Regions from separate parts of the Oceanobacillus longus genome, predicted to be linked through region 1. Evidence: a T-box and tRNA genes for the amino acid it is inferred to sense, from the RefSeq annotation. Region 1 holds a T-box; the other holds one or more tRNA genes.
What was found. The T-box of region 1 lies ahead of tyrS (tyrosine--tRNA ligase). A T-box ahead of a tRNA ligase gene usually reads a tRNA of that ligase, here a tRNA-Tyr.
Positions count from the first base shown of each region.

Region 1 (3,397 bases):
ACCTATTATAATCAGCTATAGGAGTACCTGGCTGAACAACGCCTTTTTCCATGGCAGGTGCATAGTCCAGTAGTGGTTTAATCGTACTACCGATAGAACGTTCTGCTTGTGTTGCATAGTTGAATTCATTATTTTCATCCTCACCACGCCCACCAACAAAACTAATAATTCTTCCGGTGCTGTTTTCAATTAACATTCCACCGGTTTGAATGATATCGGTAACTTCATAAGTTTCTCCATCAGCATTTGTTTCTGTGAAGGTCCTGCTATTACCGTAATCTTGATAATTCTGGACTATTTCCTGAAATACATCATAAATCTCTTTATCAATCGTGGAATGAATTTCGTACCCATTCATTCTCATTGCACGATCAGCGAGGATATCATATTCCTCACTAAGCTCGTCATTGTCTTTTAAATCGTCATCTGAATATCCGTCTTCTTTAAGTAAATGATCTTTTATAATAGCTTTGGCTCTCTTTTCAATTTCAACTGTCAGATAAGGATATATTTCATTTGGTGAAGGTTGATCTTCTTTAAAGTCAGCAACAATATCATAATTCAATGCTTCTTCAAGTTCGTCTTTTGTTATATATTCCATTTCATGCATCCGATTCAATACGGTTTGCATTCGATTTAATCCTGGTTGAATACCTGCTTCATCTTTTAAACCGCCAGTATTTACAAATGGTGTATAAGCAGAAGGACTTTGTGGTAGACCAGCTAGATAGGCTGCTTGCGCAAGATTAACTTCATTTGCATCTATTCCAAAAATACCTTGTGATGCAGTTTGTATCCCAGCAATATTTCTTCCTGAAGAATTACGACCATACGGTATAATATTTAGATAGGTCTCAAGAATCTCATCTTTCTCAAAAAACTGCTCGAGTCGTAATGCTAGTAAGATTTCTTTTGCCTTTCTTTCAAAGGATACTTCATTTGTCAGAATCTGATTTTTAATCAACTGTTGGGTTAATGTACTACCACCTGTCTGAACGGAAGAGTTCGTAACTTCCTGAACTACTGCACGCATAATCGCCTTTGGAACGACACCATTATGCTCCGTAAAGTACTCGTCTTCCGTTGCAATAACTGCTTCCAAAAGAATAGGGGAAACATCCTCCAATGTTGTTTCTTCCCGATAAATGTCAGATTTTACATCCCCAAAATAGACATCATCCGCAAAATAGAGTTTAGACGTTTCCGAATAATTATAAATATCCTGTGCCATTGTTTCTTTGCTTCGGATTGGCTCGTCCTTTACAAGTGATGCAAAGTAGCCTGCACCGACACCGCCAACAAAAATAAATAAGAGAAAGCCAACTACAAGTACAAACAGGATAACATTCCACACGACATCATAAGTAATTCTGGATGAGCGCTGAACTTTTCCAGTTTTCCAGACAGTCTTTGCCTTTTTCATATAGGATTGAATCTTATCTTTTAAATCCATTTGTAAACCCCCTAAATTCTTCTATAATTATAGCATAACTGCATTTTATGTTGTATAATATTTGGAAAAGATATATTGCAATTTCATTACATATATGCTAAGAATGTATAATAAACTAATTGCTATGAAGGATCGAAGTAACTTTGCAAATCCCTTTTTAAGAGAGCTGGCGGTAGGTGCAAGCCAGTATACATTTGCAGGTGAATTACAGTCCGGAGCATTTCTTTTGTATAAATTCATTTATTACAGAAGAACGGTGGAGACATCGTTAACAATCCCAAGTGGCTGTTTTCCAGCAACAAGGGTGGTACCGCGTGTTAAACTCGTCCCTTATCTATGATAAGGGACGAGTTTTTTGTTTTTAAAATTAAAGATGGAGAGTGAAAAACATGGATATTTTACAGGATTTAGAAAGCCGTGGATTAATACATCAAATAACGGACAGAGAGGGATTGGAGAAACACTTAAAAGAAAATCAGGTAACATTGTATTGTGGATTTGATCCAACGGCGGACAGCTTGCATATCGGCCACTTAGTTCCATTAACCATGCTGAAACGTTTTCAGCAAGCAGGTCATAAACCGATTGCTCTTGTTGGCGGAGGCACAGGAATGATTGGTGATCCAAGTGGCAGATCTAGTGAGCGTTCTTTGAACACAAGTGAAATCGTTAAAGGATATGCACATAAAATTCAAGAGCAAATTGGAAAACTTGTTGACTTGGATACAGAGGGTAACTCGGTTCAGTCCCGTAATAATCACGATTGGCTTGGCAGTATGACAGTTATTGATTTTCTGCGTGATGCCGGAAAGCATTTTGGTATCAACTACATGCTCGCAAAAGAATCTGTCTCAGCGCGAATTGAAAAAGGAATTACCTTTACTGAATTCAGCTATATGATTCTCCAGTCTCTCGATTTTCTTAAGCTGTATGAACAGGAGAATTGTACCGTCCAGATTGGTGGAAGCGATCAGTGGGGGAATATCACAGCCGGCATGGAGCTTATCCGCCGTTCCAGAGAAAATCAGAATGAAGATGTTAAAGTATTTGGGCTGACTGTACCATTGATTACAAAAGCAGATGGTACTAAATTTGGCAAAACAGCAGGCAATGCAATATGGCTAGATGCGGATAAAACTTCGCCATATGAGTTTTACCAGTTTTGGATAAACACAGATGACCGTGACGTTATTAAATTTACCCGCTACTTTACATTTCTTTCTAAAGAGGAAATTGCAGATCTGGAAGACGAAGTTGCTAACCACCCGGAAAACCGTGTTGCTCAAAAACGTCTTGCCGAAGAGGTGACGAAGACGGTTCATAGTGAAGAAGCACTGAAGCAGGCCGAAAAAATTTCTCAAGCTTTGTTCAGTGGGGACTTGAAACAATTATCCGTAACGGAGATTGAGCAAGGATTTAAAGATGTACCGACTTACCAGACGGAAAAGGAAGATACAGGTTTAATTGATTTACTCGTGAATGCGTCGATTTCTTCATCGAAGAGACAGGCAAGGGAAGACATAAAGAGTGGTGCCGTTTATATTAATGGGGAAAGAGTACAGGAATTGGATTACGTTCTAACTGCAGCAGATCGGATAGAAGATACTTTTACCATTATTCGCCGCGGGAAGAAAAAATACTTCCTCGTTAGTTACAATTAGCATGAAAAACATCAGCCTAGGCTGGTGTTTTTTTCAATTCCAATGCTTTCCTGTGCACATGAGTTTATTAACGATATATTCGTGGTAAGCAAGTAGGGGCATCAAATATATTGTAAGCTTCTTTTTACTGATGTCTTAAACTGTAAGGAGGAATTTTTATGAGTGAAAATAATAAATCAAACAAAAGTAAATTGATAGACTACAAAATTTTTGCACCATCATTACTAATCGTTATTTTTATCAGTATTTTATTTGCAATTTATGAGTCAGAATCTCTCGATTT
Region 1 covers NZ_JBHSAO010000001.1:321,433-324,829, forward strand. The annotation lists gene ACFOUV_RS01595 (transglycosylase domain-containing protein) at 1-1,453, opposite strand, end outside; T-box leader at 1,569-1,787, shown strand; gene tyrS (tyrosine--tRNA ligase) at 1,843-3,114, shown strand; gene ACFOUV_RS01605 (BCCT family transporter) at 3,273-3,397, shown strand, end outside.

Region 2 (3,397 bases), on a different contig from region 1:
TTTGATGTCTTGATTCACTCTTATTTAGTTTTTAAGGTATAAGTTAAAAAAGACTTGCATTTTAGTTTGAAAATGCATATAATGTAACTTGTCCTTGTTTTTCAAGGAATGTCTGGTAGCAATAGCGAAGAGGTCACACCTGTTCCCATCTCGAACACAGAAGTTAAGCTCTTCAGCGTCGATGGTAGTTGGGGCATTGCCCCTGCAAGAGTAGAACGCCGCCAGGCAACAATCCATTACTGTATAACGTTTAAAGTTATTATAGCAATGGCTCTGCTCCGAAATATCTAGATTCCGAGGACAAGCAATCAATGTTTGAACTATTAACTTAGAATTTCGGTATTGGATTATTCCACAGTAGCTCAGTGGTAGAGCAATCGGCTGTTAACCGATCGGTCGTAGGTTCGAATCCTACCTGTGGAGCCAAATGGAGAGCTGTCCGAGTGGCCGAAGGAGCACGATTGGAAATCGTGTAGGCCGCTAACGCGGCCTCGAGGGTTCGAATCCCTCGCTCTCCGCCACTACTTATTATTTAATGGCCCGTTGGTCAAGCGGTTAAGACACCGCCCTTTCACGGCGGTATCACGGGTTCGAATCCCGTACGGGTCACCAACATGGAGGATTAGCTCAGCTGGGAGAGCACCTGCCTTACAAGCAGGGGGTCGCAGGTTCGAGCCCTGCATCCTCCACCATTTTTAAACATTTAGATAAATATTAATTTATCTCCCAAATCGCGGGGTGGAGCAGTCTGGTAGCTCGTTGGGCTCATAACCCAGAGGTCGTAGGTTCAAATCCTGCCCCCGCAACCAAATTATTTCAGGTTAACTACGTTGAATAGACTTCTTTGTTAATTGAAAATCAGTAGTGCTTGAAGAGTGCAATCAACCAATTAATTATTATTAATGGTTAAGTAAATTTCCTTATTTCAAATAAGGTCCGGTAGTTCAGTTGGTTAGAATGCCTGCCTGTCACGCAGGAGGTCGCGGGTTCGAGTCCCGTCCGGACCGCCACTTTTTTTAAGAGAGTAGTATTATAATTTAATAATATTCCATGGCTTGGTAGCTCAGTCGGTAGAGCAGAGGACTGAAAATCCTTGTGTCGGCGGTTCGATTCCGTCCCGAGCCACCTTTTTTATTTAAACATTTTTGGAGGGGTAGCGAAGTGGCTAAACGCGGCGGACTGTAAATCCGCTCCCTCAGGGTTCGGCAGTTCGAATCTGCCCCCCTCCACCATGTTTTATTTTCAACTAAATTTCATATAGGGGTATAGTTTAACGGTAGAACTACGGTCTCCAAAACCGTCAATGTGGGTTCGATTCCTACTACCCCTGCTTTTATTATGGCGGTCGTGGCGAAGGGGTTAACGCACCGGATTGTGGCTCCGGCATTCGTGGGTTCGATTCCCATCGGTCGCCCTCATAATAATTTTTGGGCCATAGCCAAGCGGTAAGGCATCGGGTTTTGATCCCGTGTACCCCAGGTTCGAATCCTGGTGGCCCAGCCATTTGCGGAAGTAGTTCAGTGGTAGAACATCACCTTGCCAAGGTGGGGGTCGCGGGTTCGAATCCCGTCTTCCGCTCCATTATATTATTGGCGGTATAGCCAAGTGGTAAGGCAGAGGTCTGCAAAACCTTTATCACCGGTTCAAATCCGGTTACCGCCTCCATATCACATGCCGGTGTGGCGGAATTGGCAGACGCGCGGGACTCAAAATCCCGTGTCTTCACGGACGTGTCGGTTCGACCCCGACCACCGGTATCATAACATTAATAGGACGGTGTTCTCTTTGGAGAGCGCCGTCTTTTTTGCGTACATTTTGCGTTGAGCCTTCGATATTTAGTCCCGTGCATAGGTACTCTTACTTCCGCTTTCCTTTCATTAATTCAGGGCGAGTGTTTTTTTTATAGGCAATCGACGTAGCAAAAAATTAGCACCGATGTAATCGATATAGCAACGGAGCTTATCGAGTTGGAAACGTTGTCCTTCCTTGAATCGGTACGCATAATCAGAAGTATATCCGCATTTGAAGCAAATCCAGAAAATATTTTCGGCCAATGCTATAAGACCGAGTTCCGAACAATAGTAGTAAGGTAATCGATACTTTTGCCTTGATTGCAACAGTTACAGGTATTGTAACTAGTCTTGGGTATGGTGGATTGCTTGGTCACCATATGTAGGTACATTTATTGCGAGAGTTTCAGAGGGGCGTACACTTAGAGAATTCCCTATTGCAGTTTTACTTGTTCCTTCTTTAGTTAATTTTTTATGGTTTACGTTGATTGGTATCTTGAGTACAATGCCGTTTAGTATAATTGCTTCGATTTTAACGATAATTTTAATTGTTGTTTTCTTTATAACTTCTGCTGATTCAGCGACATTTGTTTTGAGTATGCATTCCACTAATGGATCTTTAAATCCTGCAAAACGGTTTAAATTCGTTTGGGGTATCGTTCTTTCATTAACTGCTATTAATTTGTTATATAGCGGAGGACTGCAAGCAGTACAAAATGTGATGATTATTGCTGCGTTTCCATTTTCTATTATATTGCTGCTTATGGTTTGTTCTCTTTTAAAGTCACTGAGATTGGAAAAAGTTAATGGAAAACAAAAAAAGTAAGGGTTTAAAATTAATCGGAATCAGTACAATAGCCCAATAATTATTGGTACATGATGCATAGGCTAATGGAGTAGATATGTATTTAGAAATGAGGGAAATAGATGAATAAAGAATGGAAAGAAAATATGGAATCTCCGGAGCATATGAATGATTTACATGAAGGCTATTTACAGCAACCGTATTATAGAGTGGAAAGCCAAGATATTCACGGGGAAGAGCGATTTGTTGGTCCTTTTCTCGTACCATTTGTAGGTGCGCTGGCAGGTGGCCTTTTGGCAGGTGCAGTTTTCAGTCCGAATTATGGTTATTATCCACCTTATCCAGTATATGCAGCCTATCCACCATACCCTTCATACCCTCCATATCCGTACTACCCACATTATTATGGTTATTAAGCAGTTATGAACGGAATAGACGTGCATCGTTTCATTCGATGTACGTCTCACTTTTTTCCGGAGTACATGAAATTTGATGCACCCTTTGTTGCTGTCGCACATTTATTCACCGCAATTATTAGTGCAAATAATCTAGGGGTTCCACTACTTTTTCTGATGAAGCTGGCGTCTGACTCCTTATAAATGATTAATGAGCCGTATCATAAACAGATACGACTCATTGTAAATCCTCGTGTATTAGCTCCTTTTATCTTCTTCCTTCTTTGTTTTATCAATATATTCTTTCATTGCTTTTTTATTTGGAGTAAGTGTTAAACCTAACGACTTTCTTTCCTGATTAGCATCTTTGTAAAATGCGATCGCCATCAATATGACCACCACACTGA
Region 2 covers NZ_JBHSAO010000020.1:11,108-14,504, reverse strand. The annotation lists rRNA gene rrf (5S ribosomal RNA) at 112-227, shown strand; tRNA gene ACFOUV_RS18520 (tRNA-Asn) at 352-426, shown strand; tRNA gene ACFOUV_RS18515 (tRNA-Ser) at 430-521, shown strand; tRNA gene ACFOUV_RS18510 (tRNA-Glu) at 538-612, shown strand; tRNA gene ACFOUV_RS18505 (tRNA-Val) at 617-692, shown strand; tRNA gene ACFOUV_RS18500 (tRNA-Met) at 733-809, shown strand; tRNA gene ACFOUV_RS18495 (tRNA-Asp) at 934-1,010, shown strand; tRNA gene ACFOUV_RS18490 (tRNA-Phe) at 1,053-1,125, shown strand; tRNA gene ACFOUV_RS18485 (tRNA-Tyr) at 1,148-1,232, shown strand; tRNA gene ACFOUV_RS18480 (tRNA-Trp) at 1,260-1,330, shown strand; tRNA gene ACFOUV_RS18475 (tRNA-His) at 1,342-1,414, shown strand; tRNA gene ACFOUV_RS18470 (tRNA-Gln) at 1,429-1,503, shown strand; tRNA gene ACFOUV_RS18465 (tRNA-Gly) at 1,507-1,581, shown strand; tRNA gene ACFOUV_RS18460 (tRNA-Cys) at 1,592-1,665, shown strand; tRNA gene ACFOUV_RS18455 (tRNA-Leu) at 1,674-1,757, shown strand; gene ACFOUV_RS18450 (BCCT family transporter) at 2,155-2,616, shown strand; gene ACFOUV_RS18445 (hypothetical protein) at 2,718-3,011, shown strand; gene ACFOUV_RS18440 (BCCT family transporter) at 3,249-3,397, opposite strand, start outside.
Region 2: it encodes a tRNA-Tyr, which carries the amino acid that the T-box ahead of tyrS (tyrosine--tRNA ligase) is inferred to sense. The anticodon was not compared.